DNA from 3 places in the Allobosea sp. 2RAB26 genome. Region 3 is predicted to be linked to each of the others. Evidence: predicted binding sites of a transcription regulator. Region 3 holds the regulator's gene; each other region holds the start of a gene.
What was found. The regulator PhoB, encoded in region 3, activates phosphate uptake and scavenging genes when phosphate is short. The targets are predictions, from matches to a motif close to TGTCATNNANCTGTCAT.

Region 1 (10,197 bases), on a different contig from region 3:
GCCGGCGTGCCGGCAGCCAAGCGGTTCGAATTTGCGCGGGCCTGCCTGCCACCGTCGCTGGCATCGTCCCGGCTCGCGGCAGTAGCGGAGGCCGCGCGCTGCGATGCAAACCAGCTCGAGGAGATCGCGGTTCGGCTTGCTGGCGCTGTCGCAGCCCTGCAGAATGGCGAGCCCCCGGCGGCAGTCGCCCCCAGCGCCCAGGACGCGCGCCGGGTCACCAGAGCATTGCGGCTGATAGAAGCTGAAAGCGAGCAGCCGTTGACGCTCGCCGGTCTCGCCCGCGAGGCGGCGATGAGCCGCTATCATTTTCTGCGAACTTTCCGGACGCTCATCGGCATGACGCCGCATCAGTTCCTGCTGCGGACACGGATGCACCGTGCCGCAACGATGCTTCGCCGGTCCGACCTGACGATCGCGAACATCGCGTTCGATGCAGGCTTCGGCGATCTCTCGACCTTCAATCGCCGCTTCCGGCAGGTGATGGGGGCCAGTCCGAGTGCCTATCGCGCCCAGCCCTAGCGCCAGCGATGGTAGGTCAGCGCGAGCCCGATGCAGTGTTCGAGCGGCCCGACAGGAATCTCCTCCTCCTCCCGGAAGACGAGGGCGCGGCTGCCTTCGAAGCGAAAGGTGTCGGGGTAGTGACGCGCGAAGGTCTCGACCAGTGTCGTCTGGCAATGGACATACATCGCGTAGTGCTTGCTCGATCCCTTCAACGCAGCGACCCTTACGGTCGTCCCCACACGCTGTTTCACAGGGAAATAGGCAGGCTCGCCCCATTTCAGGGTTTCGACGAGTCCGCCGAGCCCGGTCGTCCGGGCGCCTGTGTCGAGGATAAGCTGACGCAGCCGGAGCAGCGGCGTCCTCAGCGGCTCAGCGAATGACTGAAAAGCTGCGTCGACCGCGAGATCCTGGAACGCTGCGAATTGCATGGACAACTCCGCCCCGGGGCATCGGCGCGTATCCTAGTCACGAACCGCTGGACGACGCCACTTCAGCGGCCTGCCGCAACGCCGACCGGAAAGATCATGCAGGTTTCGGTGCCATGCGCGAGCAGCTTGCCGCGCTCGTCGGTGAGCCTGCCTTCGGTCGTCGCGATCGTGCCGCCGCGATGGATCAGCTTGCCTTCGCACCGTACGATCCCGCCACCCGGCATCACCGGGCGGACATAGTTGATCTTCATCTCGAGCGTCGTGTAGCCCTCCCCGGCCTTCAGCGTCGCGTGCGCCGCACAGGCCATGGCTGAATCGAGGATCGTCGCGGTCCAGCCGCCATGGATCGTGCCAAGCGGATTGAAGTAGCGCGCCGACGGCTTGCCGACGAACACCACCCGCCCCTCCTCGACCTCCGCGAGATCGAAATCCATGGCATCGGCGAAGGGCGCGCCGGGATGTCGCCCCTCCATCATGCCACGCAGGAAGGACACACCGTCTTCGGCCAGCAAGACTTCGCGTGAGACGACGCCGATCTTTCGCGACATGGACAGCCCTCGATTAACGTGCAGATACACGTTACTGAGAAGCCGCGCACGGTCAAGGCCTGCTTCCACCCGAGACAGCGTTCAGGTCGCGCCGCGGGCAACCCGCCGCAAGGCCCGCAGGCCATCGCGGGTCTCGTTCCATCGTTCCCGGCCGAGCCCGCCCTCGATGCGCTCCTGCGCCGCCTGCCAGTAAGGGATCGCGGCCTCGATCGCCGCGCGGCCCTTGTCGGTCACGGCATAGACCAGGGCCCTCCCCTTGCACTCCAGCGGTTCGATCAGCGCCTCCGCGGCGAGCAATTGCAGGTTGCGGGTGAGCGAGGTGCGTTCCAGCGCAAAACGCTCGGCCAGCTCGGTCACGGATCGGAAGGCGCCGGTGCTGAGCGCCGAGAGCAGGACGAACTGGGTGATCTTCAGCCCGCTCGGCCGCATCGCCTCGTCATAGGCGCGCGTGACGGCGCGTGCAGTCATTCGAACATGCAAGGCGACGCAGGAACGGGCGATGTCGTCAAGCCGGGGATCGGGCACGGGCTCGGTCATTCCAACAGGATAGCGCGTCGCATGGGATTGCGCAGCATCCCTCTTGCCATGCCCTGTCTTGCGACGCCCCGCTTGCCGCGCCGCAATTTCGATTCACTTTCCGCCGAGAAGCTTCCTTGACTCATCCGGGGGGCGAGCCTATCTCCGCGGCATCCGTTAGCACTCGATCCTCGAGACTGCTAACAGATGCCGGCAGCGTTTCCACGCAGGCCGCGCGTTCCGTTTCTACCTTCTTAGAGGAAGACAGAACCATGAAGTTCCGTCCGCTGCATGACCGCGTCGTGGTCCGTCGCCTTGATGGCGAAGAGAAGACCAAGGGTGGCATCATCATCCCCGAAACCGCCAAGGAAAAGCCCCAAGAGGGTGAAGTCGTCGCCGTCGGCCCTGGCGCCCGCGACGAAGCCGGCAAGCTCGTTGCCCTGGACGTCAAGAAGGGCGATCGCGTCCTCTTCGGCAAGTGGTCGGGCACCGAGGTCAAGATCGATGGCCAGGATCTCCTGATCATGAAGGAATCCGACATCATGGGCGTCGTCGGCTGAACGCCACGCGACCTCCATTCCCCGTTTTCATTAAGGAGTAGCTCGCATGGCTGCTAAAGACGTCAAGTTCTCCACCGACGCGCGCGACCGGATGCTGCGCGGCGTCGAAATCCTCAACAACGCCGTCAAGGTCACGCTCGGTCCCAAGGGCCGCAACGTCGTGATCGACAAGTCGTTCGGCGCTCCCCGCATCACCAAGGACGGCGTCACCGTCGCCAAGGAGATCGAGCTCGCCGACAAGTTCGAGAACATGGGCGCCCAGCTGGTGCGCGAAGTGGCCTCGAAGCAGAATGATGCCGCCGGTGACGGCACCACGACGGCCACCGTGCTCGCCGCCGCGATCATGCGCGAAGGCCTGAAGTCGGTTGCCGCCGGCATGAACCCGATGGACCTGAAGCGCGGCATCGACCTCGCGGTCGAAGCCATCGTCACGGACCTGAAGAAGAACTCGAAGAAGGTCACCTCGAACGCGGAAGTCGCGCAGGTCGGCACCATCTCGGCCAACGGCGACGAATCGGTCGGCAAGATGATCGCCACCGCGATGCAGAAGGTCGGCAACGAGGGTGTCATCACCGTCGAGGAGGCCAAGACCGCCGAGACCGAGCTTGATGTCGTCGAAGGCATGCAGTTCGACCGTGGCTATCTCTCGCCCTACTTCATCACCAATGCCGAGAAGATGGTTGCCGAGCTCGAGGACCCCTACATCCTCGTTTTCGAGAAGAAGCTGTCGTCGCTCCAGGCGATGCTGCCGATCCTCGAGGCCGTCGTTCAGACCGGCAAGCCGCTGCTGATCATCGCCGAGGACGTGGAAGGTGAGGCTCTCGCCACCCTCGTCGTCAACAAGCTCCGTGGCGGCCTGAAGGTCGCGGCCGTCAAGGCTCCGGGCTTCGGCGATCGCCGCAAGGCCATGCTCGAGGACATCTCGATCCTGACCGCCGGTCAGCTGATCTCGGAAGACCTCGGCATCAAGCTCGAGACCGTGACGCTCAACATGCTCGGCCGCGCCAAGAAGGTGCGTATCGAGAAGGAGAACACCACGATCATCGACGGCGCCGGCAAGAAGAAGGACATCGAGGGCCGCGTTGCGCAGATCAAGGCGCAGATCGAGGAGACCTCGTCTGACTACGATCGCGAGAAGCTCCAGGAGCGTCTGGCCAAGCTCGCTGGCGGCGTCGCGGTGATCCGCGTCGGCGGCGCGACCGAAGTCGAAGTCAAGGAGAAGAAGGACCGCGTCGACGATGCCCTGAACGCGACCCGCGCTGCGGTCGAAGAAGGCATCCTGCCGGGTGGTGGCGTGGCGCTCCTGCGCGCGCTCCAGACCGTCAAGTCGATCAAGACCCAGAACGACGACCAGAAGACCGGCGTCGAGATCGTCCGCAAGGCGATCATGGCCCCGGCCAAGCAGATCGTCGACAACGCTGGCGATGACGGCGCTGTCGTGGTCGGCAAGCTGCTCGAGTCGAAGGACTACGCCTACGGCTACAATGCCCAGACCGGCGAGTACGGCGATCTGGTCAAGGCCGGCATCATCGACCCGACCAAGGTCGTGCGCACGGCGATCCAGGACGCGGCTTCGGTCGCCGGCCTGCTGATCACCACCGAGGCGATGATCGCCGAGCTGCCGAAGAAGGACGCCATGCCGGCTATGCCGGGCGGCGGCGGCATGGGCGGCATGGACTTCTGATCGAAGTCCATCGCTTCTCGCGAATACGACGGAGGCCCGGCGCAAGCCGGGCCTTTTTCATATCTGCCAGCCCCTGGCTCTGCCTCGGTGCGCGACAGCGGCCCGACGCGTCACGCAACCGCCATCCCGCCGTAATCGCGCCGTCGCGTCCCGCTGAGCAAATGACGCTCACTGTTTCAGGGGCCAGATATGCTCACACGTCGCACCATGATTGCCGGCCTTGGCGCCCTCACCTGCCTTCCCGCGCTGGCCCAGAGCGACTGGCGCCAGAGCATCAAGGAAATCCGCTTCGGCGTCTCGTCGGCAGAACATGAGGCGGGCGCGATCGCCCGCAACCAGCCGGTGATCGACTATCTCACAGGCAAGCTCGGCGTTCCCGTGAAACTCTATCGGGTCAGCGACTATGCCGGCCTCGTCGAGGCACTGCGGGCCGACCAGCTCGAGTTCGCCCGCTTCGGGCCCGCGGTCTACTCGCTCGGCCGGCGTGTCCTCGGCGACAAGCTGCAGCCTCTGTTCCGCGACATCGATAACAACGGCCAGGAAGGCTATTACTCGGTCATCGTCGTTCGTGCCGACAGCCCCTACAAGTCGGTTGCGGATCTGAAGGGCAAGAACTTCGCCTTCGCCGATCCGAACTCGACGTCGGGCTTCGCCTTCCCGTCCTATTTCCTGCGCAAACAGGGCTTTGATCCGCAGAACCATTTCGGCGGCACCGTCTTCTCCGGCGGCCACGACAACTCCGTCCTGGCGCTGGTGCGCGGCCAGTTCGACGGGGTGGCGACCTATCAGGTCAACGAGACCTCCGGCGTCGTCCAGCGCCTCACCGCGCGCAACATGATTCCGGCAGGCGCGACACGCGTGATCTGGACCTCGCCCCTGATCCCCTCCAGCCCGTTCTCGACACGGGCCAACCTGCCCCAGGGACTGAAGGATGCCTTCGTCGCTGCGATGATGGCGATGAAGGCGGAGGCACCCGAGGTCTGGAAGGTCTACACCGACGGTCAGGTTTCCGCTTACGCCCCGGCGAAGCACGAGGACTATCTCGATGTCATCGCGGTGACGGAGGAGCTTGAAGCCCGGCGCAAGCAGAAGCCCGCAGGCTGAGCGGCGATCTGCCGCCGCAAGGCGGCACGACAGGCGTTTTCAACAATGAAGTCGCCGATGGAAGCCGGGAATTGGTTCCGCGGGCCGCACCGGCTCTTGCATCGACTTTGGTTGTAAGCCCTATTCCCGCAAGCTGCGGCATTCCGCCGCGCTCTGTGGCACTCTCTTGCGAAGGTCTGCTCCATGCTGAACTCGCCCGCCCTTGCCGACGGCGCCAAGCTCGTCGGCCGCATCCTGCTTGCCCTGATGTTCGTGCTCGCTGGCTACTCCAAGATCAGCGGCTATGCCGGTACACAGCAGTACATGGCCTCGGCTGGCGTGCCCGCCATTCTGCTGCCTCTCGTGATCGCGGTCGAGCTTCTGGGCGGCCTGATGGTCGTTCTCGGCTGGAAGACGCGTCTTGCAGCGCTTGCCCTTGCCGGTTTCACTCTGGCTGCGGCGCTGCTGTTCCACCTGAACTGGGCCCAGCCGATGCAGCAGCTCCTCTTCATGAAGAACCTCTCCGTCGTCGGCGGCTTCCTTGTGCTGTTCGCCGCGGGGCCCGGCCGGCTGTCGCTCGATCGCGGCTGACGTCGCATCACAAATCGCTGAAATCGACACGCCCGGCCTTGAGCCGGGCTTTTTTGTCTGATCCGGTCGGCTAGAAGATATTATCCGCATGCGCCGACGCTGGCGCGAGTTCCCCGGTAAGGAAGACCTGATGCGTCTTTTGAGTTTCTTTGTCGCTGCTCTCGCCGCCATCGCGCTCGTGGCGGGGCAGCTGAGCGGCAGCGGCGGCATGCTCGGTATGGGCGCCGTGGGTGTGCTGCTCGCACTCGCCACCTATCGCTCGACCGAGACCAGCTTCTTCCTGAAGATCTTTTCCGGGATTTTCGGTGTTGAGTACGTCGTCTTCGGGGCCGGCTCGGTGCTCGCGCAGCTTGGCTACTGGCCTGCCGATTGGGCCGCGATCGCTCCCCCTGCCAGCCTCGCCACGACAGTCGCCGTCTTCGGCATCCTGATCTATGCGATCTCCTTCATTCCGATGATCCAGCGCATCTCGCGCCTGGCATCGCCCTATTTTTCCTCGACCGAGACGACGACGGCGTACCTTTGGCCGTTCGGCACCTATCAGATCCAGCTCGGGCGCCTCGGCGTCATCCTGCTGATCTTTCTGGTAATCCTGAATCAAGCGCAGGTCGGCATCTCGCTGCGTCTGAGCTTCTTCAATCGCGATTTCTACAACGCGATCCAGGAGAAGGATGCGCCGTCATTCTGGTATCAGCTGATCTATGTCTTCAGCGTCTGGGCCGCCATCTCGGTGGTCTCGAACCTGATCGAGATGTTCGCCAACTACACGCTGCTGATCCGCTGGCGGCGCTGGATGGCGGAAAAATACAGCAAGAGCTGGCTCGGCAACGCCACTCATTACCGGATCTCGCTGGCGGGCACTGCCGACAACCCTGACCAGCGTATCGCGGAAGATACCCGCGCCTTCGTCAATCAGACCTACAACTTCGCCCTGCCGCTGCTGTCGCAGATTTCGACACTCGTCTCGTTCTCGATCATCCTCTGGTCGATTCCCGTTCCGATCACCATTCCGGGCACCGAGATCATCATCCCGGGCTTCCTGCTGTGGATGGCGCTGATCTACGCGATCGCGGCGACCTGGATCACGCATCTCATCGGCAAGCCCCTGATCGGACTCGAATTCGAGCAGGAACGCCGGGAGGCGAACTTCCGCTTCTCGCTGGCGCGTCTGCGTGAATATTCCGAGCAGATCGCGCTGATGCGCGGCGAAGCCTCCGAACAGCGGCATCTGAGCCAGCGCTTCGGCGACATCGTCTCGAACTTCTATCGACTGGTCTGGAGCCGGGTGAAGCTGACCAGCTTCACCCTGTCCTATAATCAGGCGAATGTGGTCGTGCCCTATGTGCTGCTCGCACCGCATTACTTCACGGGCATCATCACGCTCGGCATCATGACGCAGGTTGCCTCGGCCTTCGATCGAGTCCAGACGGCGATGTCGTTCTTCATCAACAGCTATCAGGCCATCGCCTCCTATCTGGCCTCGATCAACCGCCTGACCACTTTCGAGGCGGCGATCGGGCAGGCGCAGGCCGCCACGGCCGGCGAGAAGGGCATCCACCAGACCGAACTCCCCGGGAACGAGGTCCATATCGACGGCGCGACACTGACGCTGCCGAACGGCACGCCGATCGTGCGGATCGACGGGCTCGATCTCGGCACTGCACGCTCGACACTGGTGATCGGACCGTCAGGATCGGGAAAATCGACGCTGTTCCGCGCCATAGCCGGCATCTGGCCCTTCGGTGAAGGCAAGGTCGGGGTTCCCGCCAGCGCGCGGATCATGCTGCTGCCGCAGCGCCCCTACCTGCCGCAGGGGACCTTGCGCGCGGCCATGTCCTACCCGGCGCTCGACGACACCTATACCGATGCCGACATCGCGACGGCGATGACCCAGGTCAAGCTCGCCCACCTGATCGACCGGCTCGACGATGTCGACCTCTGGGCACAGCGCTTGTCAGGCGGTGAGCAGCAGCGCCTCGCCGTCGCGCGCGCCTTGCTGGCCAAGCCCGACTGGCTCTTCCTTGACGAGGCCACCGCCTCGCTCGACGAGAAGCTGGAAGGCGAGATCTACGACCTCATCGACCGGACACTGCCGCAGACGAAGATTGTCTCGATTGGGCATCGCTCGACATTGCGGGAGATGCACGACGAAATCGTCGTCATGCAGCCGAACGCGGATGGAACGCACAGTCCCCGCGCGATGGTTCGTGAGCCAGTCGTTCAGTCGTGAGTCAATGAGCGCCCGTAGCCGGGCGCTCGTCTGCCTTTCCCGCATCACGCTTCGTGTCGGGAAAGGCGGATCGTCAGGAGAACTGAAGCCGGCGGCTGACCGTCGTCAGATGCCGCGGTCGAAGCGCAGCTCGCCCGAGGCGGTCTTGATCACCAGCCTGCCCTCGACGAGGTCCCAGTTGCGAGCTCCGCGCAAGGCGACCAGATAGGCCCGCTCGAATTCGGCAGCGCCCTTGTCGCAGGAGCGCTTGGTGATGGCCATGGGGCCGACCGCGATCCCCTGCTGGCGCAGCGGGTATGCCGCAGCGGAAAACGTGTTGCAGCCGCTGTAACCGGTGCCACGCAGGTTCGAGTCGATCTGCAGTGTGGCCTTGCGATCGGCGATCGACTTGCCGTTCATCGAAATCGCTGTCCAGGAGGCGCCCAGGGGGAAGGTTTTTTCCTGTTTCGGCGCCGCAGGCGCCTGCTCCGGCTGGTTCTGCATATCACGCGGCGACATCGCCTTTCGCTGGGCGGAAGCCGGCGACGCGATCAGCAGGGGTGCGAGGCTCAGGGCGAAGACAGCGGCGTAGCCAAGGCGTCGATTCATCATTTCTCTACCTATGCGGGGCCGGGACGATAGCCCACGCCCCGCTCTCATGGAAACGCCTAGAACCGTATCGCGTTGGGATCAACTGCGATCATTGCGACAACGTTGCTTTGCCGAGTGGCAGCGCCAGCAACGTCACGCGGCATCGCGTCGGAAATGGGGCCGGCTTCAGCCCAAGGCGGCGCCAGATGTCGCTCAGATTCGCGCCAGCAGGCGCTCCAGCAGGGGATTGGCCTTGCGGAAGACATAGGCTGGGGCGTTGACGGTGATCTCGTCAGCGCCGGAGCCGGCCAGATCGTCGACCAGTGCGAAGACCGCCTTCTCCGGGCAATGGATGGCCAGGATACCGCTCTCGGCGTGCGCACCGAAGGGCAGCCGAGCGCCATGTCGCTCCACCATCTCCTCGATGGCCGCAGGCTTCGCATCGGTGAGCCGCGCGCGGATCTCCCGGACGGAACGCCCCTCCTCCTCGGCCGCGATGCGCGAGAGAATGGCATTGGCGGCGGCGCGTGCGCGCGGGCTCCACGGCGCCCGCACCGAGGCGACGAGATTGGCCTCGGAGGCCAGCATGACACCATCGTCCAGAATCTTCAGGGCGTTGGCGGCCAGCGTCGCGCCAGTGGTCGTGATGTCGACGATGATTTCGGCGGAGCCGGCGGCCGGGGCCCCCTCCGTCGCGCCCAGGCTTTCGACGATGCGGTAGTCGCCAAGCCCGTGCTCGGCGAAGAAGCGGCGTGTCAGGTTCACATATTTGGTGGCGACGCGCAGTTTGCGGCCATGGCGTGCGCGCATATGGCTCGCGACATCGTCGAGATCGGCCATGCAGCGGACATCGATCCAGGCCTGCGGCACGGCGACCACGACATTGGCGTGGCCGAAGCCGAGCGGCGTCAGCATCTCGACGGCGGCATCGGCATCGGCCACCTGCTCGCGCACGAGGTCCTCGCCCGTGATCCCGAGATGGGCCGCGCCGGAGGCCAGTTGCGAGACGATCTCCGAAGCCGAGAGGAACGCGACTTCCGCGCCATCCAATCCCGCGATCGTGCCGCGATAGTCGCGCGAGCCACGCGACTGCACGAATTTCAGTCCGGCACGGCCGAAAAAGGCAGTGGCGTTTTCCTGGAGCCGCCCCTTGGAGGGGACCGCGAGAACCAGCGGAGCGTCGCTCATGATGTTTGTCCCGTCAGCCGGTCGAGCCAAAGCGAGGCGCCGACTGCCGGGGCCGGCTGAGGCGCACCGAGGCGACCGAGCACGTTGTCGTAGCGGCCACCTCCGGCAACGGGCCGGCCGTCGCTGCGGCCCAGGTCATGCAGCTCGAAGATGAAGCCGGTGTAATAATCGAGATTGCGGGCGAAGCCGGTCGAGAAGGAGATCTGGCCGACATCGACACCGCGCGCCGCAAGGAAGCCGGTGCGCTCGTCGAAGGCGTCGAGTTGCTGCCCCAGGTCGAGCGAAGCCTGGTCGGAAA
Region 2 (10,197 bases), on a different contig from region 3:
CGACGAAGCCGCCCTGTTCCACCTCTTGAACGCGATCAAGGCGAAGCGCGGCTCGCTGCTGCTGACCGCACGCGCGGCTCCCGATCAATGGGGCGTACGTATTCCCGACCTGTTGTCGCGCCTGCGGCTGGCGCCGCATGCGACGATCGCGCCGCCGGACGATGCGCTGCTGCGGGCGCTGCTGGTCAAGCTCTTCATCGACCGACAGCTCATCGTCGATGCCGGCATCATCGAAGCGCTAACGCTGCGGATGGAGCGCTCGTTTGCCGCGGCGCGTGCACTGGTCGACGCGCTCGACAGGCTTTCGCTGGAACGCGGGCGGCGCGTCACGCGCGCGCTGGCCGGCGAGGTCCTGGCGGACCTCTTTCCGGATGATGCGAACTGAACAGGCGGCGCAGCCAGGCAGGTTGGAAGGAGAGCGGTATGGCCGACGGGCGTGAGATCCGGCTGTTTTCCTACGGCACATTGCGCCAGAGGAACGTCCAGCTCGCCACATTCGGCCGAGAGTTCGGAGGCCGTGACGACGCCCTTGTCGGCTTCGCCCGCACAATGGTCGAAATCACCGATCCGGAGGTGATCGCCACCAGCGGCGAGACGCATCATCCGATCGTGACCCGGTCCGGCAATCCTGCCGACGAAGTGGCCGGAACCGTCTTCAGCATCACAGCCGCGGAGCTCGCCGCGGCCGATTCCTACGAGGTCACGGATTATCGCCGGATTGCGGTGCGGCTCAGATCCGGGACCGAGGCGTTCGTCTATGTCCGGGCTGCGGACGCGTCCTGAACCGAACGTTCAGGCCGCGCCTTCCGAAGCCGACTTGACCGGCGATCCAACGAGGCGTGCATGCATGGCCTCGATCAGAAGTTCATGCGCACGGGCTGCGATCGCGTCGAGCGAGGGCGTCCGTACGAACATCGCGGCCGCCTTCTCGCTGAGTTCCTCGCGGCTCGGCAGGACCGGCAGATGCCATTGCGCAACGGCGTCCTGGGCCTGCTGCTGCATTTCGGCCAGCCGGTCACCCGCACGTTGCTGCAGTTCGGCGAGCGCATCGCGCAAATCGACGAGCGTCATGGTCGGCAGATGCAGCTCCGACAGGGCAGGGCTCGCCGCATAGGCTTCCCGGAAGGCGCTGACGACGCGGTCCAGCGGCACCGAAGCCGCAAGCCGCTCGGCGGAACGTTCGATGACGCGTGGCGGCAGGGCCTGCGAACGATCGACGACGGCCTGCGGCGGCGCCTTCAGGTCCCAGACCGCGCCGATCTTCGAGAGACCGAGGATCACGTAATAGGTCGGGTCCCACTGCCACCAGCGGAAGCCCTGGCGCACGCTGTACTGATAGGCGTGGTGGTTGTTGTGCCAGCCTTCGCCCATGGTGATGATCGCCAGCCACCAGTTGTTGCGGCTCTCGTCGCCGGTCACATAGTCCTTGTCGCCATGCACATGCGCGAGCGAATTGATGCAGAATGTCGCGTGATAGACCGCAACCGTCGACCAGAAGAAGCCAACGATCAGGCCGGCCCAGCCGTCGATCGCGAAGCAGAGGCCGGCGAGCAGGATCGCGGGCGCCAGCTCGAAACGGTGCAGAAGGCGCAATTCGGGGAACTTCGTCAGGTCCTGAATCGTTGAATCGTCGAAGGTGCTGTGATCCCGGCTGAAGATCCAGCCGACATGCGAATAGGCGAAGGACGTCATGACCGGCGAATGCACGTCATGCTCGGTATCGGCATAGCGATGATGGTGACGGTGCTTGGAGGCCCACCAGAGCACGCTCTTCTGCGCCGTCGATTGGGCCAGCAGCGCGAGCAGAAACTGCCCGAAGCGGCTGGTCTTGTAGGAGCGGTGTGAGAAATAGCGGTGATAGCCACCGGTGACTGCGAACATCCGCAACCAGTACAGCCCGATCGCGAGCCAGACCGAGGTCCAGGTCACACCGCTCCAGAGCGCCCCGAAACAGGCGAGATGCGCCAGCACGAAGGGAACGGCGGATGGGTAGACGATGTCGCCATCATCATGAGGGGCAGTGCTGTCGTTCAAGAATGCTCTCTGTGGGGTTTGCGCGGATCCGCCGCTTCGGTGCGGCACGGGCCGCATGTCCAGCGGCACCAAACAGGACGAGCCGGCGCCGCGCAAGTAGGCCACTCGCCGCAGCATGGCAAAGGAAACCACGTGGGAAGGCAATTGGTTTCGAGGCAACGCAGGAATAGCACTCGCTCGTCATCGAAGCGTCACGCTAGGATGGCTTCAAGTTTGACAAGTGGGCGATCTCGGCCCGGCTTGCGTTCGAGACGAGGGCGAAACTCATGAATATCGAACCGACAAACGTGAAGGCTGCGGACATCGCGCCTGAGGTCGGTCCCGTCGGTCTGCGCCATTCGCCGGCCCGCTTCGTCAATCGCGAGCTGTCCTGGCTGCAGTTCAACCGTCGGGTGATGGAGGAGGCGTCGAACCGCAACCATCCTCTGCTGGAGCAGCTCCGCTTCCTCTCGATCTCTGCCAATAATCTCGACGAGTTCTTCATGGTCCGCGTCTCGGGCCTGCGCGAGCAGCTCAAGGCGGGTGTCGTCACGCCCAGCCAGGATGGATTGACCCCGGCCGAGCAGCTGATCGAAATCGCCAAGGCGACGGCCGATCTTACCGCCGACCAGCAGGCGCGCTGGGTCGAACTCAAGCGCGAGCTGGACGATAATCGGATCGTGCTGCTGGGGCCGAAGGACATCGGTGCGCAGCACCGCACCTGGCTCGAGGACCACTTCCTCCATCTCGTCTTCCCCGTGCTGACGCCATTGGCGATCGACCCGGCGCATCCCTTTCCCTTCATCCCCAACCTTGGCTTCACGCTGGCGCTGGCGCTGGAGCGGATCAGCGATGGCCGGCAGCTCGACGCGCTGATCCGGGTTCCCGGGAAGATCGACCGATTCATCGAGCTGCCCGATCTGGCACGCGACGGCGTGCACCGCTTCATCACGCTGGAAGACACCGTCTCGCTCTTCATCGGCAAGCTCTTCCCTGGCTACGACGTCAAGGGAACCGGCTCGTTTCGCGTCATTCGCGACTCCGACCTCGATATCGAGGAGGAGGCCGAGGATCTGGTCCGCGTCTTCGAGACGATGCTGAAGCAGCGCCGCCGTGGCGTCGTCATCCGTCTCGAGGTCAGCGACGGCATGCCGCCGCATCTGCACCGGCTGATCGTGCGCGAGCTGAAGGTCGATCCCGACGAGATCGTCCAGGTCGATGGTATGATCGGGCTGAACGAGCTCTCGCAGCTGGTCGGCGTCGACCGGCCGGACCTCAAGTTCAAGCCGTACAACGCCCGCTTCCCCGAGCGCATTCGCGAGCATGGCGGCGATTGCTTCGCCGCGATCCGCCAGAAGGACCTGCTCGTCCACCACCCCTATGAAAGCTTCGACGTCGTCGTGCAGTTCCTGCAGCAGGCGGCGCATGACCCCAACGTCGTTGCCATCAAGCAGACGCTCTACCGCACCTCATCAAACTCGCCGATCGTCAGGGCGCTGGCCGAGGCTGCCGAGGCGGGCAAGTCGGTGACGGCCCTGGTCGAGCTCAAGGCGCGCTTCGACGAGGAGGCGAATATTCGCTGGGCCAAGGATCTGGAGCGCGCGGGCGTGCAGGTCGTCTATGGCTTCATCGAGCTGAAGACCCACGCCAAGCTCTCGATGGTGGTGCGGCGCGAGGCCGGCCAACTCGTCAGCTACTGCCATATCGCGACCGGCAATTATCACCCGATCACGGCGCGCATCTACACCGACGTCTCCTTCTTCACCGCCGATCCGGTGATGGGGCAGGACGTCGCGCGCGTCTTCAACTTCATCACCGGCTATGCGGAGCCGGCCGAGCTGGAGCAGATGTCCGTCTCACCGGTGGGGCTGAAACAGCGCCTGCTGTCCGACATCGCCGAGGAGATTGCCCATGTGAAGGCAGGCCGCAAGGGTGCGATCTGGGGCAAGTGCAACTCGCTGGTCGACCCCGAGATCATCGACGCGCTCTATGATGCGAGCCAGGCCGGTGTGGAGATCGACTTCGTCGTGCGCGGCATCTGCTGCCTGAGACCCGGAATTCCGGGGCTGTCGGAGAACATCCGGGTCAAGTCGATTGTCGGACGCTTCCTCGAGCACACCCGGATCTATGCCTTCGGCGCCGGCTTCGGCCTGCCCTCCGCCAAGGCCAAGCTCTATATTTCCTCGGCCGATCTGATGCCGCGAAATCTCGATCGGCGCGTCGAGGCGTTAACCCCGATCCAGAATCCGACGGTGCACCAGCAGTTGCTGGAGCAGATCATGCTGGCGAATTTCCTCGACAACGAGCAAAGCTGGACCATCTTGCCCGATGGTGGCTCAAGACGCATTGTCCCGCCGCCGAGCGACGAGTCGTTCAACGCCCACAAATATTTCATGACCAATCCGAGTTTGTCCGGACGTGGAAAATCGCTCTCCAATTCAAGCCCCCGCAGCCTTGCGCGCCGGACCGGCAGAAAGGCTTGACCCGGCGTTGATCCCGGGGCGGCTGAGCCTCGGCGAGACGCTCGCCATCGTCGATATCGGCTCGAACTCGGTGCGTCTCGTCGTCTACGAGATGCTGTCGCGTTCGCCGGCGCAGGTCTTCAACGAGAAGGAGATGGCCGGCCTCGGCCGTCAGGTCGCGACAACCGGGCGGCTTGCCGATGACGCCATCGAGAAGGCGCTTGGCGCGCTCGTGCGCTTCCGCATTCTCTGCGAGGCGATGCATGTCCGCGATATCCGGGTCATCGCGACGGCTGCGGCACGCGACGCCGCCAATGGACCTGCGTTCATTGCGCTTGCCGAGCGGGCGATCGGCCAGCCGATCGAGCTGATCTCCGGGGGGCGTGAAGCCTATTTGTCGGCTCTCGGCGTGATCTCGGGCTTTGACGCACCGCGTGGCGTCGTCGGCGACCTTGGCGGCGGCTCGCTTGAGCTTGCCGCCGTCGACAACGACCGGGTGGGCGAGGGGGCCAGCCTGCCGATTGGCGTGCTGGCGCTGCTCGACCGCTCGAAAGGCTCGGTCAAGCTCGCCGAGAAGATCGTCCGCGAGGCACTCGACAACCTGCCGCAGCTCGCCGCGATGCGCGGACGCGATTTCTACGCCGTCGGTGGCACCTGGCGTGCGCTCGCAACGTTGCATCAGCGCCAGTCGGTCTATCCGCTGAGCGTGATGCACGCCTACACCGTGCCGGCGCGGGACGTGACGGAATTCGCCAAGCTGGTCGAGCGGGCCGACAGCGCCGTGCTGGAATCGATCGAAGCAGTGTCCTCGGCGCGCCGGCCGCTCCTGGCCTATGGCGCACTGGTGCTCGACCAGTTGATCAAGCGCGGCCGTCCCAGGTCTGTTGTGATTTCGGCCAACGGTGTCCGCGAGGGACTGTTGCACGAACAGCTCCCCGACGAGGAGCGCAGGATCGATCCGCTGCTTCAGGGGGCACAGGACTACAACCAGCTCAGGGCCCGCGACCCGCGGCATGCGATCGACCTGATTGCCTGGGTCGCAAAGCTCTTCGCCAGCGCTGGCATGCATGAGGATGCGGCAAGCCGCCGCTTGCAGGACGTCGCCTGCCTGCTCTCGGATATCGGCTGGCGCGCCCATCCGGACTATCGCGGCGAGCAGAGCCTCAATGTCATTGCCCATGCCGCCTTCAACGGCGTGGATCACCCCGGCCGCGCCTTCCTGGCGCTCGCCGTGTTCCATCGCTATGCCGGCGCCAAGAGCGACACGCCGGTGGCATCCGAGCTGCGGCGCCTCCTGACACCCCGGCAGCTCGAACGCGCGCTGCTGCTCGCGGCGACGTTCCGCGTGGCCTATCTGCTTTCGGCGGGCATGCCCGATATCCTGACCCGCATTTCGCTGACCTGCGTCGACCGCCGGCTCGTGCTGCGCTTCCCGGCAGACCTCAAGGCGCTGTCGAGCGAACGGGTCACCGGGCGGCTGAAGCAGCTCGCCCGCCTGCTCGGCCGCGAGCACGAGGTCGCGGCGGGCTAAGGCATCGGCCGTAAAGAGGGTTCGATCATCGGGCCCGATGCGATACCCGGTCCGGGGACCTAACGCCTGCTGACATCGACCTCGGTCGCCGAGCGTACATCGACATCGACAATCGCGAGGTCGGGGCGATCGATGGCCGGATAGGCGCGCGTCTCGCCTGGCCGTTGCACGAAGACCAGGCTGGCGAGGGCAGGGTGGCTCGCCAGTTTCGAACGTGCCAAGGCTGGCTCCATGGCGCCGGGAAGCACCAGATGTGCCTTTCTGCCTCCTTCGAGGCAGGCATGCAGGTCGCCGAGGCTGAACAGGCCAAGCGGCAGCAGCTCGACACCTGTCAGGATCGCCATACCGGGCCCGGAGGCGAGCGCGGCGAGGTCCCCGCCGACCAGCGTGGTGATGATCCGTGACGAGGCCAGCGGTTTCAGCAGGCGCGAGATCTCCAGCGCCTTGCTCAGCAATGCGCGTTCCGAGATGGCCTGCGGTCCCGCAAAGCTCCTGCTGTCGACGACCTGGAGGGCCGGGCGTTCCGTCGATTCCGGCAGGGGGTGGCGCACGCCATTCGCAATCAGGGTATCGAGCGGAGCGACGCCGTCGGGAATGTCACGGCCGAAACCGCCGACGAAGCGCGTTCCGAAGGCACGCATGGCAAGTGTCCGCAGCATCAGCAATGGGCGAACGTGCCCGATGCGGCCGGCGCCGAGGGCCATCACCGCCCCCGATGCCTCGATCAACCGGAGCAGATCCAGCTCATTGGCGTGCAGCGGCAACATCAGCGGCGAGAGGCCGGAGCGCAAGGCGGCCAGAATGGAAACCAGTGCCTCGGGCCCTAGCGGCGCAAGGATCGCGACGCTCGCGCCGGGCTGGGCATGATTGGTGCTCAGAAGCCCGGCGAGGCGCGAAACCCGGTCGTCCAGTTCCACGAAACTGAGGGAGCGCGGCTGCTCGTCGCTCCAGCTGCGGCGTCCCGGGGGATCGCGCAGCGCCGCCTCGTAGCCGCGGCTGCGCACCAGGGCTTTCAGCAAAGTATCGAGATCGAGGCCGTCTAGCAGGGCAGCAGCGTCGTCGTAGTCAGCCCGCATCGACGATCCTTCAGTTCGCCGGAGCGGGCGGCGCCGGGACGCGGGCCAGAACTTCGGTGGACAGGAAATAGGTCGGCCTGCGGGCCGGCAGCACGACATCGCGTGAACGAGCGAGCCAGGTCTCGGGCAAATAATAGAGCGGCACGACATAGAATCCGGAGATCAGCAGCCGGTCGAGCGTGCGCACCGAGGCAACGAAATCGGCGCGTTCGCGGGCGGAGAGCAGCGTCTTCAATACCGCGTCGACGGCCGGCGATTTCACGCCTGCATAGTTCAACGAGCCCTTGCGCTCGGCATTGCTCGAATCCCAGCGCCCGACCTGCTCGTTCCCGGGAGAGGCCGAGGCCGGCCATGTCCACTGGATCATGTCGAAATCGAAGGTGGAAAGGCGGCGCCAATACTGCACGTCGTCGATCAACCTGACCGTGACGGCGATGCCGAGCCTGGTCAGCGACTTCGCATAGTTCAGCGCAAGCCGCTCCTGCGGCCGGCTGGTGACGGTGATCTCGAAGCTCAGCGCCTCGCCGTTCTTGTTCTGGCGCAGCACGCCGTCCTGAAGTGCGTAACCAGCGCTCTGCAGCAGATCGAGCGCTTTGCGCGCCTGATCGCGGTCACGGCCGGAACCGTCGGTCGCCGAGGGCATCCAGGTTCCCGCGAGAACGTCCTCCCGGACGGCCCCGGGGAAGCCTGCGAGCAGTGCCTTCTCGCGCGCATCCGCCGCCACTCCGAGCGCGGAGAGCTCCGAATCCGCGAAGAAGCTGCCGGCCCGTCGATAGACGCCATGGAACAGATTGCGGTTGGCCCATTCGAAGTCGAACAGGATGCCGAGCGCCTCGCGCACCCTGACATCGGCGAAGACCGTGCGGCGCGTGTTGAAGACGAAGCCCGTCATGCCCTTCGGCGCCTCGAAGCGCAGCTCCTCCCGGACGATGCGGCCATCGCGCACGGCGGGAACATCATAGCCCGTCATCCAGCGTGTCGGGTCCCCTTCGAGACGGATATCGTAGAGGCCGGCCTTGAACGCTTCGAAGAGCGTATTGGCGTCTCGATAGAAATCGTAGCGGATCTCGTCGGCATTGAAGAGACCGCGGGTCAGCGGATGATCCTCGGCCCAGAAGCCGCTGCGGCGCTTCAAGGTCAGTGCCTCGCCCGGCTTCACGTCACTCACGAGATAGGGACCGGAGCCGAGAGCGGGCTTGAAGCTGGTCTCTGCGAAGGTTTCCGCATTGGTCGCGTGCTTGGCGAAGATCGGCATGGCGCCGATCACCAGCGGCAATTCGCGATTGGAGCCGTCGCCGAGCTCGAACTCGATCCGGCGCAGCGTGGGCACTGCGACCTTGGTCACGCGCCCAAGACTGGAGCGATGGAACGGCTTGCCCTTGGTCCTCAGCATGTCGAAGGTGAAGCGCACATCTTCGGCGGTGACTGGCTGGCCATCCGAAAAGGTGGCCCGCGGATCGATCTCGAAGGCGAGCCGCGTGCGGTCGTCATTGAGCTCGATCTTGCTCGCCAGCAGGCCATAGGCCGTGAAGGGCTCGTCAGCCGAGCGGAAGAGCAAGCTCTGCTGCACATAGCGGGGCACGGCGTCCGGGGCGACGCCGAGCACCACGAGCGGATTCAAGCTGTCGAAGGTGCCCTGCAGGCCAAAAATGATTCGCCCACCCTTGGGAGCGGCCGGATCGGCATAGGGCAAATGCGCAAAGCCCTTCGCCAGGGCGGGCTCGCCATGCATGGCGATGGCATGATCGACCGATGGCGATTCGGCGCGCGCAACCGCGCCCGCCGCCAGAACGACGGCAAGAATTGCGAAGATATGCCGTACCGCAACGCCAATCGCTGCAGCCGGCGCAAGATATGAACCCATTGCCTGACCTGATTCCCAGCGGCAAGAATAACACGGCTTGCCGGCCGTCACGTAAGCTGTTCAGACTGGAAACCTGCAGCAGAACTCGCTAAACGCAGCGCGAGGTGTCATTCAAACGCCGCAATCGCAACCGATGTGCACGGCCTTCCAGGGGCTGGCGCGCGTAAGCGATTGAGCCCGTCGACAATGATGCGCGCGGCTTGCGAAGTCGTGTTTCGAGATTCGCCTGGTAAGGAAAACCATATGACCGCTTCGTTCAGCCCGTCTCAGCGCCTGTCCGCCCGAGCGTTCGGCCTGGCCATGAGCGCCGTGATCGGCCTCAGCCCGGTCGCCGCCTTCGCTCAGCAGCAGCGTCCCGCCCAGCGCCCGGCCCAGCCACCGGCTCAGCAGCAGCCCGCGCAGCCGCCGGCCGGACAAGCTCAGCAGGGTGGTCCGACCGTCGTTCAGGTCAAGCCGGAGCCGTCTCAGACCAGCTGGACCAAGGTTTGCGGCAAGGATCAGGCCGCCAACAAGGAAATCTGCTACACGACGCGCGATTTCGTCTCGGATCAGGGCCAGCCGGTGCTTGCGGTTGCCGTCTATGACGTCAAGGGCGACGCGACCCGGATCGTGCGCTTCCTGATGCCGCTCGGCCTGATGCTGCAGCCTGGTGTCCGCTTCGGCGTAGACGCGGCGCAGCCGGTGCCCGGCCGTTACGCCATCTGCTTCCCGAACGGCTGCTTCGCCGAGGCGCAGGTGAAGGACGATGTCATCAACGCGATGAAGAAGGGCAATACGCTCAATATCAGCGTGCAGAATCAGACCGGCCGCGAGGTGACCTTCTCGATTCCGCTTGCCGATTTCGGCAAGGGCTTCGATGGCGCCCCGATCGACCCGAAGGTGCTCGAAGAACAGCAGAAGCAACTGCAGGACGAATTGTCCAAGCGCCAGGAAGAGCTGCGCCAGCGTCTTGGCGGCGGCGGAGCCAATGCGGCTCCGGGCGCTCCGGCGGCTCCCGGCGCGGCTCCCGCTCCCGGCGCTCCGGCTGCTCCCAAGCCCTGATCGGGTTGCCGTTCGCACAAACAGAAAAGGCCGGTCCCTCGGGGCCGGCCTTTTTCATGGGCCTTCTGCGTTTGCATCAGCTTTCCCGAGAGCCGGAACCCACTCTTCGGGCGGGCACTCCAATGGCGTCGGGCGGCGGGATCAGTTCAGGTCGGCCTTGTCGATGAGATAGCGGCCCTTGCGGTCGCGCCTGAAGAATTCCTTGGCCTG
Region 3 (10,197 bases):
GCAACGGCCGAGATCGCGATGGGCGCCAGCGCCGCGCTGGCCAGGGCCATGAGTTTGAACGCGGACAGCATGATGCCTCCCGAGGCGGCCGTCCGACGGCCTTAGGCGGGTGATGGTCCGATCATTTGTGCGCGACGTTGCTCACAATCGGTTCGGGAGCCTTTACCTGGGTCATCAGGTCATCATTCCATTGACCCTCGACCCTGAAATGGGCTGTCGCACCAAGTTCGAAGGCCTCGATCATGTTGTGGTTCACGTAACCGACAATGCCGGGCTGAAGGAATTTGGTGAGCGCCGCGCCCGCGGATCCGCCCCGAATGAACCAGGTTTCGAGATTGGTCTCGGGAGGATTCGAGAACTTGCCGGTCTCCCAGACATAGTCGCCGAACCCGCCGACCAGATGTGGGCGTGTGTCGCGACTTGCCTGGGAATGCACGATCAGCACGTTCTCACCGACCTTTGCGGGCATCGCGTTCTTGCCCGTCAGGGCTCCGACCGCGCCGTTGAACACGACGTGACTTGGCACCAGCTTTCGCATGACCTCCATCGTGTCCATGTAGGCGTCGCCATGCGTGTCGTAGTGCTTGAATTTGCCCTTCTCGTCGCGCGGAACGTAATAATCATGCTCGCCGATGTAGTAGACGCGATCGTAGTGAAGCGGCCGTCCGGCCGCATCCTTGAGGCCGTCCCGCGGCAGCACCATCACGGCGCCGCTCATGCCCGAGGTGATATGCCAGGGGGTCATGGCACCTGGGATGCAGTGATAAGCGAACACACCCGTCCGGGTCGCCTTCCAGCGCAGCACGGTCTGCTCCCCGGGGTTGATCAAGGTCAGATCGGCACCGCCTGATGCGCCCGCAGCAGCATGGAAGTCGATATTGTGCGCCATCGAGTTGGTGTCGGGATTGGCAAGCGTCACCTCGACATAATCACCCTCGTGCACGACAAAAAGCGGCCCAGGGATCGACCCGTTGAAGGTCATGGCCTGCAACGTGGTGCCCTCTTCGTCGATAACGATCTTCTTCTCCTCGACCCAGAGCCTGAACTCCATGATCCTTGGGCCCAGCTTGGTCGCCTGCTCGTGAGGATGAACGAAGGGCGGTGCGACGAACTCGACCTTCTGTCGCGGCAGATCGAGCGCCTGAGCCGATGCTGGAGCGACCAGCGCCCCGGCCAGGAATGCGGCGCCCCTGAGGGCGGCACGTCGGGAGATGGTGGCCTTACCATCGGCAATCTCGAATGCCTGTCCCATGGCCATCCCCCCTTGAGCACCATTCATTCGAAAGGATACCGGCGGTGCAGTCGTGGAACTACGGACCAAGGTCGAAGAGCATTCGGGCGGTAGGTCTTGCAGCCCTTTGGCCGTGGCGCTGGCGCGCCCGGAGCAGGGAACGGCAGATGCTGGACTCGGGCAGAGCCACTACGGGCAGCTATCGCCGGCCGCGTCGCTTGGCCTGTTCCCCCGCGCCCTTCGGCCGAGATTCCGGAACCGGACCCATCTCGTCCAAGTTCGGCTTGCGCGGACGCGAGACCGGTTTGGCTTCGCCGCCGCCCCAGTTATGCGGGCCCATGTCCTCATCGGTGGGTTTGCGCGCCCGTGTCGGCAGGTTCGCCGACGCGCCGTAGCTGCGCTCCCCCTTGTACTTGCCAGCCGAGGCCTCGACATCGCTCTGGCGGGCGAGCGGGTCATCGGAGATGGCGAGTTCGGTCGCCTGCAGGCGCTTGATCTCGTCGCGCAGGCGGGCGGCCGTCTCGAATTCGAGATCGGCGGCAGCCTCGCGCATGCGCTTCTCGAGATCGGCCAGGGCGGCCTTGAGGTTGTGCCCGGCGATCGGCGCATCGACCAAGCCCTTGTCGACCGTGACGTGGTCGCGCTCGTAGACCGAGCCGAGGATGTCGCCGATGGCGCGCTTGATCGTCTGCGGCGTGATGCCGTTCGCGAGGTTATAGGCCTCCTGCTTCTCGCGGCGGCGATTGGTCTCCGCCATCGCGCGCTCCATCGAGCCTGTGATGTGGTCGGCATAGAGGATGACCTTGCCGTCGACATTGCGGGCGGCGCGGCCGATGGTCTGGATCAACGAAGTCTCGGAGCGCAGAAAGCCTTCCTTGTCGGCGTCGAGAATGGCGACGAAGCCGCATTCCGGGATGTCCAGGCCCTCGCGCAGCAGATTGATGCCGACCAGCACGTCGAAAGCGCCGAGGCGGAGATCGCGCAGGATCTCGATGCGCTCGATCGTGTCGATGTCGGAATGCATGTAGCGCACGCGCACGCCGTTCTCGTGCAGGTACTCGGTCAGGTCCTCGGCCATGCGCTTGGTCAGCACGGTGACGAGGCTGCGGTAGCCCTTCTCGGTGACCTCCTTGATCTCGTCGAGCAGGTCGGCAACCTGGTGCTTGGCGGGGCGGACCTCGACCGGTGGGTCGATCAGCCCGGTTGGACGGATGACCTGCTCGGTGAAGACACCGCCGGTGCGGTCCATCTCCCAGCCGCCGGGCGTCGCCGAGACATGCACCGATTGCGGGCGCATCGCGTCCCATTCCTCGAAGCGTAGCGGCCGGTTATCCATGCAGGACGGCAGGCGGAAGCCGTATTCGGCCAATGTCGCCTTGCGGCGGAAGTCGCCCCGGTACATGCCGCCGATCTGCGGCACGGTGACGTGGCTCTCATCGGTGAAGACCAGCGCATTGTCGGGCAGGTACTCGAACAGGGTCGGCGGCGGCTCGCCCGGCTTGCGGCCGGTGAGATAGCGCGAATAGTTCTCGATGCCGTTGCAGGAGCCGGTCGACTCGATCATCTCGATGTCGAAGGTGCAGCGCTGGTCGAGCCGTTGCGCCTCGAGATAGCGCCCCATGCGATTGAGCTCCTCAAGGCGGGCCTTGAGCTCCTCCTTGATCGACTTGACGGCCTGGGTCAGCGTCGGTCGCGGCGTGGTGTAGTGCGAATTGCCGTAGACTTTCACGAATTCGAGGTCGGCCGTCTTCTGACCGGTGAGCGGATCGAATTCCGAGATGCTTTCGACCTCGTCGCCGAACAGGCCGATGCGCCAGGCGCGGTCCTCATAGTGGGCCGGGAACAGCTCGATGACGTCACCACGCACACGAAAGGTGCCGCGGGCGAAATCGCCGAGCGTGCGCTTGTATTGCAGGGCGACGAGATCGGCGATGAGCTGGCGCTGCTCGATGCGCTCGCCGAGTTTGATGGCGAAGGTCATCGCCGTATAGGTCTCGACCGAGCCGATGCCGTAGATGCAGGAGACGCTGGCCACGATGATGACGTCGTCGCGCTCCAGCAGCGAGCGCGTGGCCGAGTGGCGCATGCGGTCGATCTGCTCGTTGATCGAGGATTCCTTCTCGATAAACGTATCAGAACGCGGGACGTAGGCCTCCGGCTGGTAGTAATCGTAGTAGGAGACGAAGTATTCGACCGCGTTGTCGGGGAAGAAGCTCTTGAACTCACCGTAGAGCTGTGCGGCCAGCGTCTTGTTTGGGGCGAGGATCAGAGCCGGGCGCTGCGTCTCCTCGATCACCTTGGCCATCGTGAAGGTCTTGCCGGAGCCGGTGACGCCGAGCAGGACCTGGTCGCGCTCCTGCCGTGCGACGCCGTCGACGAGATCGGCGATCGCGGTCGGCTGGTCACCCGCAGGCTCGAAATCCGACTGCATGCGGAAGGCGATTCCGCCCTCGGACTTGTCCGGCCGGGCCGGGCGGTGTGGCGTCCAGGGCTTGCCTGGATCGATGAAGGGGCTGCCGGACTCGAGCAGGTGCTGCAGCGAATGCGCGGTGACGGAGGCCGCGGTCTCGCCTTCGGCTTCGCCGAAGGCGGAGGCCGCGTCGTTCTTCTTCGGCTTTTTCTTCAGCTTGGTGTCGCCGGGGCGCGGCTCGCCATAACCGGCCTGCGGCAGGTCGCTGAAACCGGAGGCGCCGCCCGGGACCGCCCTGCCGCGATTGATCGCGGGATTGAGCAGATCGGCAAGATAGCCCTCGAGCGGCTTCAACTCGGGCTTGGTGGCCTTGGAGTTCGGAGTGCGCGCGGAGGCGGGCTTCTTTGCAGGCTTAGCCTTGGCGGTCGTGTCGGAGCTTTTCGGCATGGCGGCAATATGGGGCGAAACCGGTCGGAGCGCGAGGGGTACGCCGTCGCAGCAGGCGGATAACTGACAGCAGGTGACAGGAGTACACTGTGCCAGGAGCAGCCGGATTGAAGCAGTCCCGGGGCGGGCGCGATGCAAGTCCGGCTTTCATCGCACGCCGGCGCATATCGAGACGGATCGAGGCTTATCCGCGGGACTTGGTCTTGCCGCAGCCGCCGGACATGTTGAGGGTCACGGCTGCGCGAATGAGAGTCTTCAATGCCCCTTCGTCAATCGTCTCACCCTCGTGGATGTCGATGGCCCGCCTGGTGTTGCCATCCAGACTGGAATTGAAGAGGCCCGATGGGTCGTCGAGTGAGGCCCCCTTGGCAAAGGTCATTTTGACGACGCTCTTGTAGGTCTCCCCAGTGCAGATCAATCCGTCGTGGGACCACACCGGAACCCCTCGCCATTTCCACTCCTCGACCACCTCGGGATCGGCTTGTCTGATCCATGCGCGGAGCTGGGAGAGCATCTTGCCTCGCCAGTCGCCCAGCTCCGTGATCCGCCCGTCGATCATCTGAGACGGGGAGTTTTCGTTCTGGGACTCGCTCTGGCTCATGATCTTCCCTTCTCTCCGGAACTCTCGCTTCTGGGATCGGGCCAACCGTCTGCTCGAGCTCGCAGCGCAACCTCTCGAAGAGGCTGGGCCGGCCGGCAAACGTCTTGGAGAGCACGGTGCGTCTGCACGGATCACAACGCATAACTCTCTGGCTATTGATCTGCATTCATAATCATTGGGCTATCCGTCAGTCAATCGAAGCCTGCGCGCGCAACGATCGCCGTTGCCCCTCCCGGACGATCGCCGTCGGGTCTCGCAACTCAGGATCAAGGTGGCCGCGATGGACGGCCCGACGCAAGCGCGGCGCTCTTCCGGCATCGGCTGCCCCCTTGGGAACGAGACTGCGCTCGTGATCCGGGGCCAGGGGCAGCGCGCGATGGCTCTGCTCTTGATGGTGCGGCCGGACACGGGGGTGTAGACTGTTCGGGTCTTGTCTTCGGCAGTGCCTGATCCCCATCTCCAAGTGATCGCCGCTTCAGATTCCAGCATCGGGTTGGCGCTGCATCGCAAGCAGTCGTGAGGACGTAACACTGAAAGCTGTGGTCCGGTTCGCCGGATGTGCCGAGATCAATAGGAGGAGGCCAGAATGACTCGCGCCTTCGTCAAGGAAGCCGAGGAAAGAGGGACCCTGGACGAGCTGCCGGACCGGCCAGTCTCGCCTCACCCAAACCTCGTGACGCCTGAAGGGCTCGCACAGATCGAGGCCCAGCTGGCGCGCTGGCATGACGAACACGCGGCGGCGTTGGCCGGAGGCGACCGCACCGAGATCGCTCAGACGCGGCGCGAGTTCCGCTACTGGGCGGCGCGGCGCGCCAGCGCCAAGCTGGCCCCTGCGCAGGAAAGGCACGACATCGTCCGCTTCGGCTCGACAGTGACGATCCGCCGGGCTGATGGGCGCGAGCAGAACTGGCGGCTGGTCGGCGAGGACGAGGCCGATCCGGCACACGGAACGCTGCCCTATGTCGCGCCGTTGGCGAGCGCGCTGATGGGCAAGGGCATTGGCGAGAGCGTCAGCATCGGCACTGAGGCGGTCGAGATCATCGCGATCGCCTGAGGCGATCGTTCAGCTATCCGCGAGCCAGGCCTGAATCCCTGCTGCAGCTGCGACTCCGGTCGCGAAACAGGCCTGCAGCAGATAGCCGCCGGTCGGCGCCTCCCAATCCAGCATCTCGCCTGCGACAAAGGTACCGGGCAAGCGTTTCAGCATGAAGCCTTCCTCGATCTCCGCGGCGGCGACGCCACCGGCGGTGGAGATCGCCCGCTCGATCGGCCTGAGACCGGTCAGCACCAGAGGCGCGGCCTTGATCAGTGCGGCCAGCCTCTCCGCGTCTTCGGGGAGTGGCCCCTTCGCCGCTTCGCGCAGCAGCGCAATCGCGGATGGAGCAAGACCTGCAGCCTTGCGCAGATGATTGCTCATCGTCACGCCCTTGCGACGATGCGCGAGGCGCTGGACCAGCAGCGCCGCCTCGTGATCGGGCCGCAGATCGATGGTGATGACCGCCCTGCCCTCGCGCAGGATCGTCTCGCGGATCGGGGCAGAGAGTGCATAGACCGCGCCGCCTTCCAGACCCGTCGCATCGATCATCGCCTCGCCGGGCACGGATTGGCCGCCGAAGCTCAGGACGATGCGTTTCAACGGTACTCCGGCAAAACGCTCTCGCATGGTCTGGGACCAATCGACCGTGAAGCCGCCATTGGCCGGGCGCAGCGGCGCAATCGCAATTCCGCGCGCCGCCAGCAAGGGCGCCCAGCCACCATCCGAACCCAGCCGTGGCCAGCTCGCGCCGCCGAGCGCGAGCAGCGTCGCGTCGGGCCGCACCTCGACCTCGGCGCCATCGCGGTGCCGTAACGTCAGAGCTCCCGCCGCGCTCCAGCCGGTCCAGCGATGACCAGGCGCGAAGCTGACACCGAGGCCCTCGAGCCGGCGCAGCCATGCCCGCAGCAAGGGCGAGGCCTTCATGGCGCGCGGGAAGACGCGGCCGCTGCTGCCGACGAACGTGTCCTGCCCGAGCGCATCGGCCCAGTCGCGCAGGGATTGTGGCGGGAAGGCGCGAATGGCCGGCTCCAGCCAGGCTTGCGCATCGCGATAGCGGGGCAGGAAGCCGTCGAGCGATTCGGAATGGGTGAGGTTCAATCCGCCGCGCCCGGCCAGCAGGAATTTGCGGGCCGGAGAGGGCATGCGATCGTAGATCGTGACGGTGTCCCCGGCTGCCGCGAGGCGCTCGGCCGCGATCAGCCCGGAGGGCCCTGCTCCAATGATGGCGACGTGATGTGTGGGCATCGGTCCGGCTTGCCGTCAGCGCGCCCTGCGGTCAAGGGTAATCCCGCCCCGAAGGCCATCGACAGGGACGAACCATGCCGACCATCGCCGCTTATCTCGGCGCAGCCATTCTCGAAATCGCCGGCTGTTTCGCGTTCTGGGGCTGGCTCCGGCTCGGCAAGCCGGTCTGGTGGCTCGTACCCGGACTGTTTTCGCTCGCCCTGTTCGCCGGGCTGTTGACGCTGGCGGAGAGCGAAGCCGCCGGACGGGCCTATGCCGCCTATGGCGGCGTCTACATCGTCAGTTCGCTCGTCTGGCTCTGGGCCGTGGAAGGCTTTCGCCCCGACCGCTGGGACATTATCGGTGGGCTGATCTGCCTCGCCGGCGCGGCGATCATCATCGCAGGGCCGCGCTAGGGTATCGGCCCGAAAGGTGGATTGCGGTTTTCGGGAAGGCCGATGCAACCATAGACGGTTAGATCGTCGGGCGGATTCGATATCCGGCCCGATGATCCAAGTCCCCGATGATCCAAGTCTCAGCTCCGCGCAAAGGTCTCGTCGAAGGCATAGCCGGCACCGCGCACGGTCCGCAGCGGGTCCTTGGCGTTGTCAGGAGTGATCGCCTTGCGCAGCCGGCCGACATGGACGTCGACGGTGCGCTCGTCGATATAGACGTCGCGGCCCCAGACCGCGTCGAGCAGCTGGGCCCGGGAATAGACCCGCCCCGGCGCCTGCATCAGGAATTCGAGCAGGCGGAACTCGGTCGGGCCGAGATGCAGCTCGCTGCCTGAGCGGCGGACACGGCGGGTGGTGCGGTCGAGTTCGAGATCGCCGGCGGCCAACAGGCCGGCGACATGACCCGGCTTGGCGCGGCGTAGCAACGCCTGGATGCGGGCGATCAGCTCGGGCAGCGAGAACGGCTTGACGACATAGTCGTCGGCCCCGGTGGCGAGGCCGCGCACACGCTCGGTTTCCTCGCCGCGGGCGGTGAGCATGATGATCGGCACCCGCTCGGTATCGCGACGGGTCCGCAGCCTCCGGCAGAGCTCGATGCCGGAAAGGCCCGGCAGCATCCAGTCGAGCAGCACGAGGTCCGGCGTATGATCGCGCAGATGCAGCTCGGCATCGTCGCCACGCGCGACGCTGTCGACCTCGAAGCCCTCGGCTTCGAGATTGTAGCGCAGCAACAGGGTCAGCGGCTCTTCGTCCTCAACGATCAGGATGCGTGCAGGCATGTCTCACTCGGTCCCAAAGGTGTCGGGCGCCGGTCACTCACCGGTGGCGGCGTCCAGAAGGATATTGGTCGTGTCGAGCTTCGGGCGGGCTGCGTCCAAGGCTTCGCCCGTGACGAGATAGTGGATCGTCTCGGCGATGTTGGTGGTGTGGTCGCCGATGCGCTCGACATTCTTGGCGCAGAACAGGAGATGCGTGCAGAAGGTGATGTTGCGCGGGTCTTCCATCATATAGGTGAGCAGCTCGCGGAAGAGCGAGGTATAGAGCGCGTCGATCTCATCGTCGCGGCGCCAGACCTCCATGGCCTTCTGCTCGTTGCTGACGGCGTAAGCGTCGAGCACGTCCTTGAGCTGGGCCTGAACCAGGCGGCTCATATGCTCGAGGCCGACGACCGCGCGCGACGGCGGCTGGAACTGGCCGGAGATGGCGACCGCGCGCTTGGCGATATTCTTGGCGAGATCGCCGACACGCTCGATATCGGCGGCGATGCGGATGGCGGAGATCAGCTCGCGCAGGTCGTTGGCGAGCGGCTGGCGCCGGGCGATGGTGAGCACCGCCTTCTCCTCTACCTCGCGCTGCAGATTGTCGAGGCGCTGGTCGGCGCTGATGACCTTCTGTGCCAGCCCGGTGTCGCGGCGCACCAGGGCGACTGTCGAATCGCCGAGCATGCGCTCCGACATGCCCCCCATCTCGGCCAGGCTGCGGCGGATCCCCTCGAGATCGGCATCATATGAGCGGACGATGTGATCAGTCATCGCGGCGTATCCTTTGTCGGCAAAGCAGTTGGAAGGCTGGGCGCCGGTTCAGCCGAAGCGGCCGGTGACGTAGTCCTGCGTCTGCTTCTTGTGCGGGTTCATGAAAATGGTGTTGGTGGCGTCGAATTCGATCACCTCACCGAGATACATGAAGGCGGTGTACTGCGAGATGCGCGCCGCCTGCTGCATGTTGTGGGTGACGATGACGATGGTGAAGTCGGTCTTGAGCTGCTCGAGCAGGTCCTCGATCTTGCCGGTCGAGATCGGATCGAGCGCCGAGGTCGGCTCGTCGAACAGGATGACTTCCGGCTTCTGGGCAATGGTCCGCGCAATGCAGAGGCGCTGCTGCTGGCCGCCGGACAGGCCCATGCCGGAGGTCTTCAGCTTGTCCTTGACCTCGTCCCAGAGCGCGGAGCGGCGCAGCGCACCTTCGACGCGGTCATCGAGCTCGGATTTCGGCGGCTTCTCGTAGAGGCGGATGCCGAATGCGACATTGTCGTAGATCGACATCGGGAAAGGCGTCGGCTTCTGGAACACCATGCCGACGCGCGAGCGCAGCTCGTTCACATCGATATCGTTGCTGATGACGTTGCGGCCGTCGAGCAGGATCTCGCCGGTGGCGCGCTGCTCGGGATAAAGCGAATAGATCCGGTTGAAGATGCGCAGCAGGGTCGACTTGCCGCAGCCAGACGGTCCGATCAGGGCCGTGACATGGCGGTCCCGGAAGTCGAGATTGATGTTCTTCAGCGCCTTGTGCTCGCCGTAGTAGAAATCGAGGTTCTTGACCGCGATCCGGACGGGGGCCTCGGCATCAAGCGCTTGCGGGCTCAGTTCCAGCGTCGAAAGCATCGACTTGTTCCTTCAGATCGAACGCGACGAGGGTTTAAGGCCGTTCATTTGCCGCCCCGCACGATACGGCGGGCGATAAGCGAGAGGCACAGGATCGAGACGGTGATGATCAGCGAACCGGCCCAGGCGAGCTGCTGCCAGTTCTCATAGGGGGCGGAGGCGAACTGGTAGATCGTCACCGGCAGGTTGGAGACGCCGCCGACGAGGCTGGGCGAGAACCAGAAATTGTTGTTCAGCGCAGTGAAGATCAGCGGCGCCGTCTCGCCGGCGATGCGCGCCAGGGCCAGCAGGATACCGGTGACCATGCCGGATTTCGCCGCCCGCCAGGTCACGCTGGTGATGACGACCGAAGGCGGGGCGCCGAGCGCAGCACCGGCTTCACGCAACGAGCTCGGCACGAGGCGCAGCATGT

Region 1: phnD (phosphate/phosphite/phosphonate ABC transporter substrate-binding protein) is a predicted target of PhoB. The motif match lies at 4,346-4,362, and genes of this name have one in related genera.
Region 2: AB4118_RS21840 (RNA degradosome polyphosphate kinase) is a predicted target of PhoB. The motif match lies at 2,213-2,229, and genes of this name have one in related genera.

Annotation. Positions count from the first base shown of each region.
Region 1 is NZ_JBFRGS010000003.1:248,944-259,140, reverse strand. It holds gene AB4118_RS06950 (helix-turn-helix transcriptional regulator) at 1-519, shown strand, start outside; gene AB4118_RS06945 (DUF1801 domain-containing protein) at 516-929, opposite strand; gene AB4118_RS06940 (PaaI family thioesterase) at 992-1,477, opposite strand; gene AB4118_RS06935 (MarR family winged helix-turn-helix transcriptional regulator) at 1,559-1,945, opposite strand; gene groES (co-chaperone GroES) at 2,266-2,553, shown strand; gene groL (chaperonin GroEL) at 2,600-4,237, shown strand; gene phnD (phosphate/phosphite/phosphonate ABC transporter substrate-binding protein) at 4,427-5,341, shown strand; gene AB4118_RS06915 (DoxX family protein) at 5,525-5,911, shown strand; gene AB4118_RS06910 (ABC transporter ATP-binding protein/permease) at 6,042-8,141, shown strand; gene AB4118_RS06905 (META domain-containing protein) at 8,247-8,729, opposite strand; gene hisG (ATP phosphoribosyltransferase) at 8,925-9,899, opposite strand; gene AB4118_RS06895 (ATP phosphoribosyltransferase regulatory subunit) at 9,896-10,197, opposite strand, start outside.
Region 2 is NZ_JBFRGS010000011.1:181,405-191,601, reverse strand. It holds gene AB4118_RS21855 (P-loop NTPase family protein) at 1-385, shown strand, start outside; gene AB4118_RS21850 (gamma-glutamylcyclotransferase family protein) at 424-783, shown strand; gene AB4118_RS21845 (acyl-CoA desaturase) at 793-2,034, opposite strand; gene AB4118_RS21840 (RNA degradosome polyphosphate kinase) at 2,301-4,496, shown strand; gene ppx (exopolyphosphatase) at 4,504-6,006, shown strand; gene AB4118_RS21830 (AMP-binding protein) at 6,066-7,082, opposite strand; gene AB4118_RS21825 (extracellular solute-binding protein) at 7,093-8,946, opposite strand; gene AB4118_RS21820 (invasion associated locus B family protein) at 9,190-9,987, shown strand; gene hspQ (heat shock protein HspQ) at 10,129-10,197, opposite strand, start outside.
Region 3 is NZ_JBFRGS010000007.1:329,478-339,674, reverse strand. It holds gene AB4118_RS16705 (formylglycine-generating enzyme family protein) at 1-71, opposite strand, end outside; gene nirK (copper-containing nitrite reductase) at 122-1,252, opposite strand; gene uvrB (excinuclease ABC subunit UvrB) at 1,431-4,088, opposite strand; gene AB4118_RS16690 (DUF1801 domain-containing protein) at 4,273-4,689, opposite strand; gene greA (transcription elongation factor GreA) at 5,276-5,743, shown strand; gene AB4118_RS16680 (TIGR03862 family flavoprotein) at 5,753-6,970, opposite strand; gene AB4118_RS16675 (YnfA family protein) at 7,045-7,365, shown strand; gene phoB (phosphate regulon transcriptional regulator PhoB) at 7,485-8,183, opposite strand; gene phoU (phosphate signaling complex protein PhoU) at 8,217-8,936, opposite strand; gene pstB (phosphate ABC transporter ATP-binding protein PstB) at 8,985-9,785, opposite strand; gene pstA (phosphate ABC transporter permease PstA) at 9,830-10,197, opposite strand, start outside.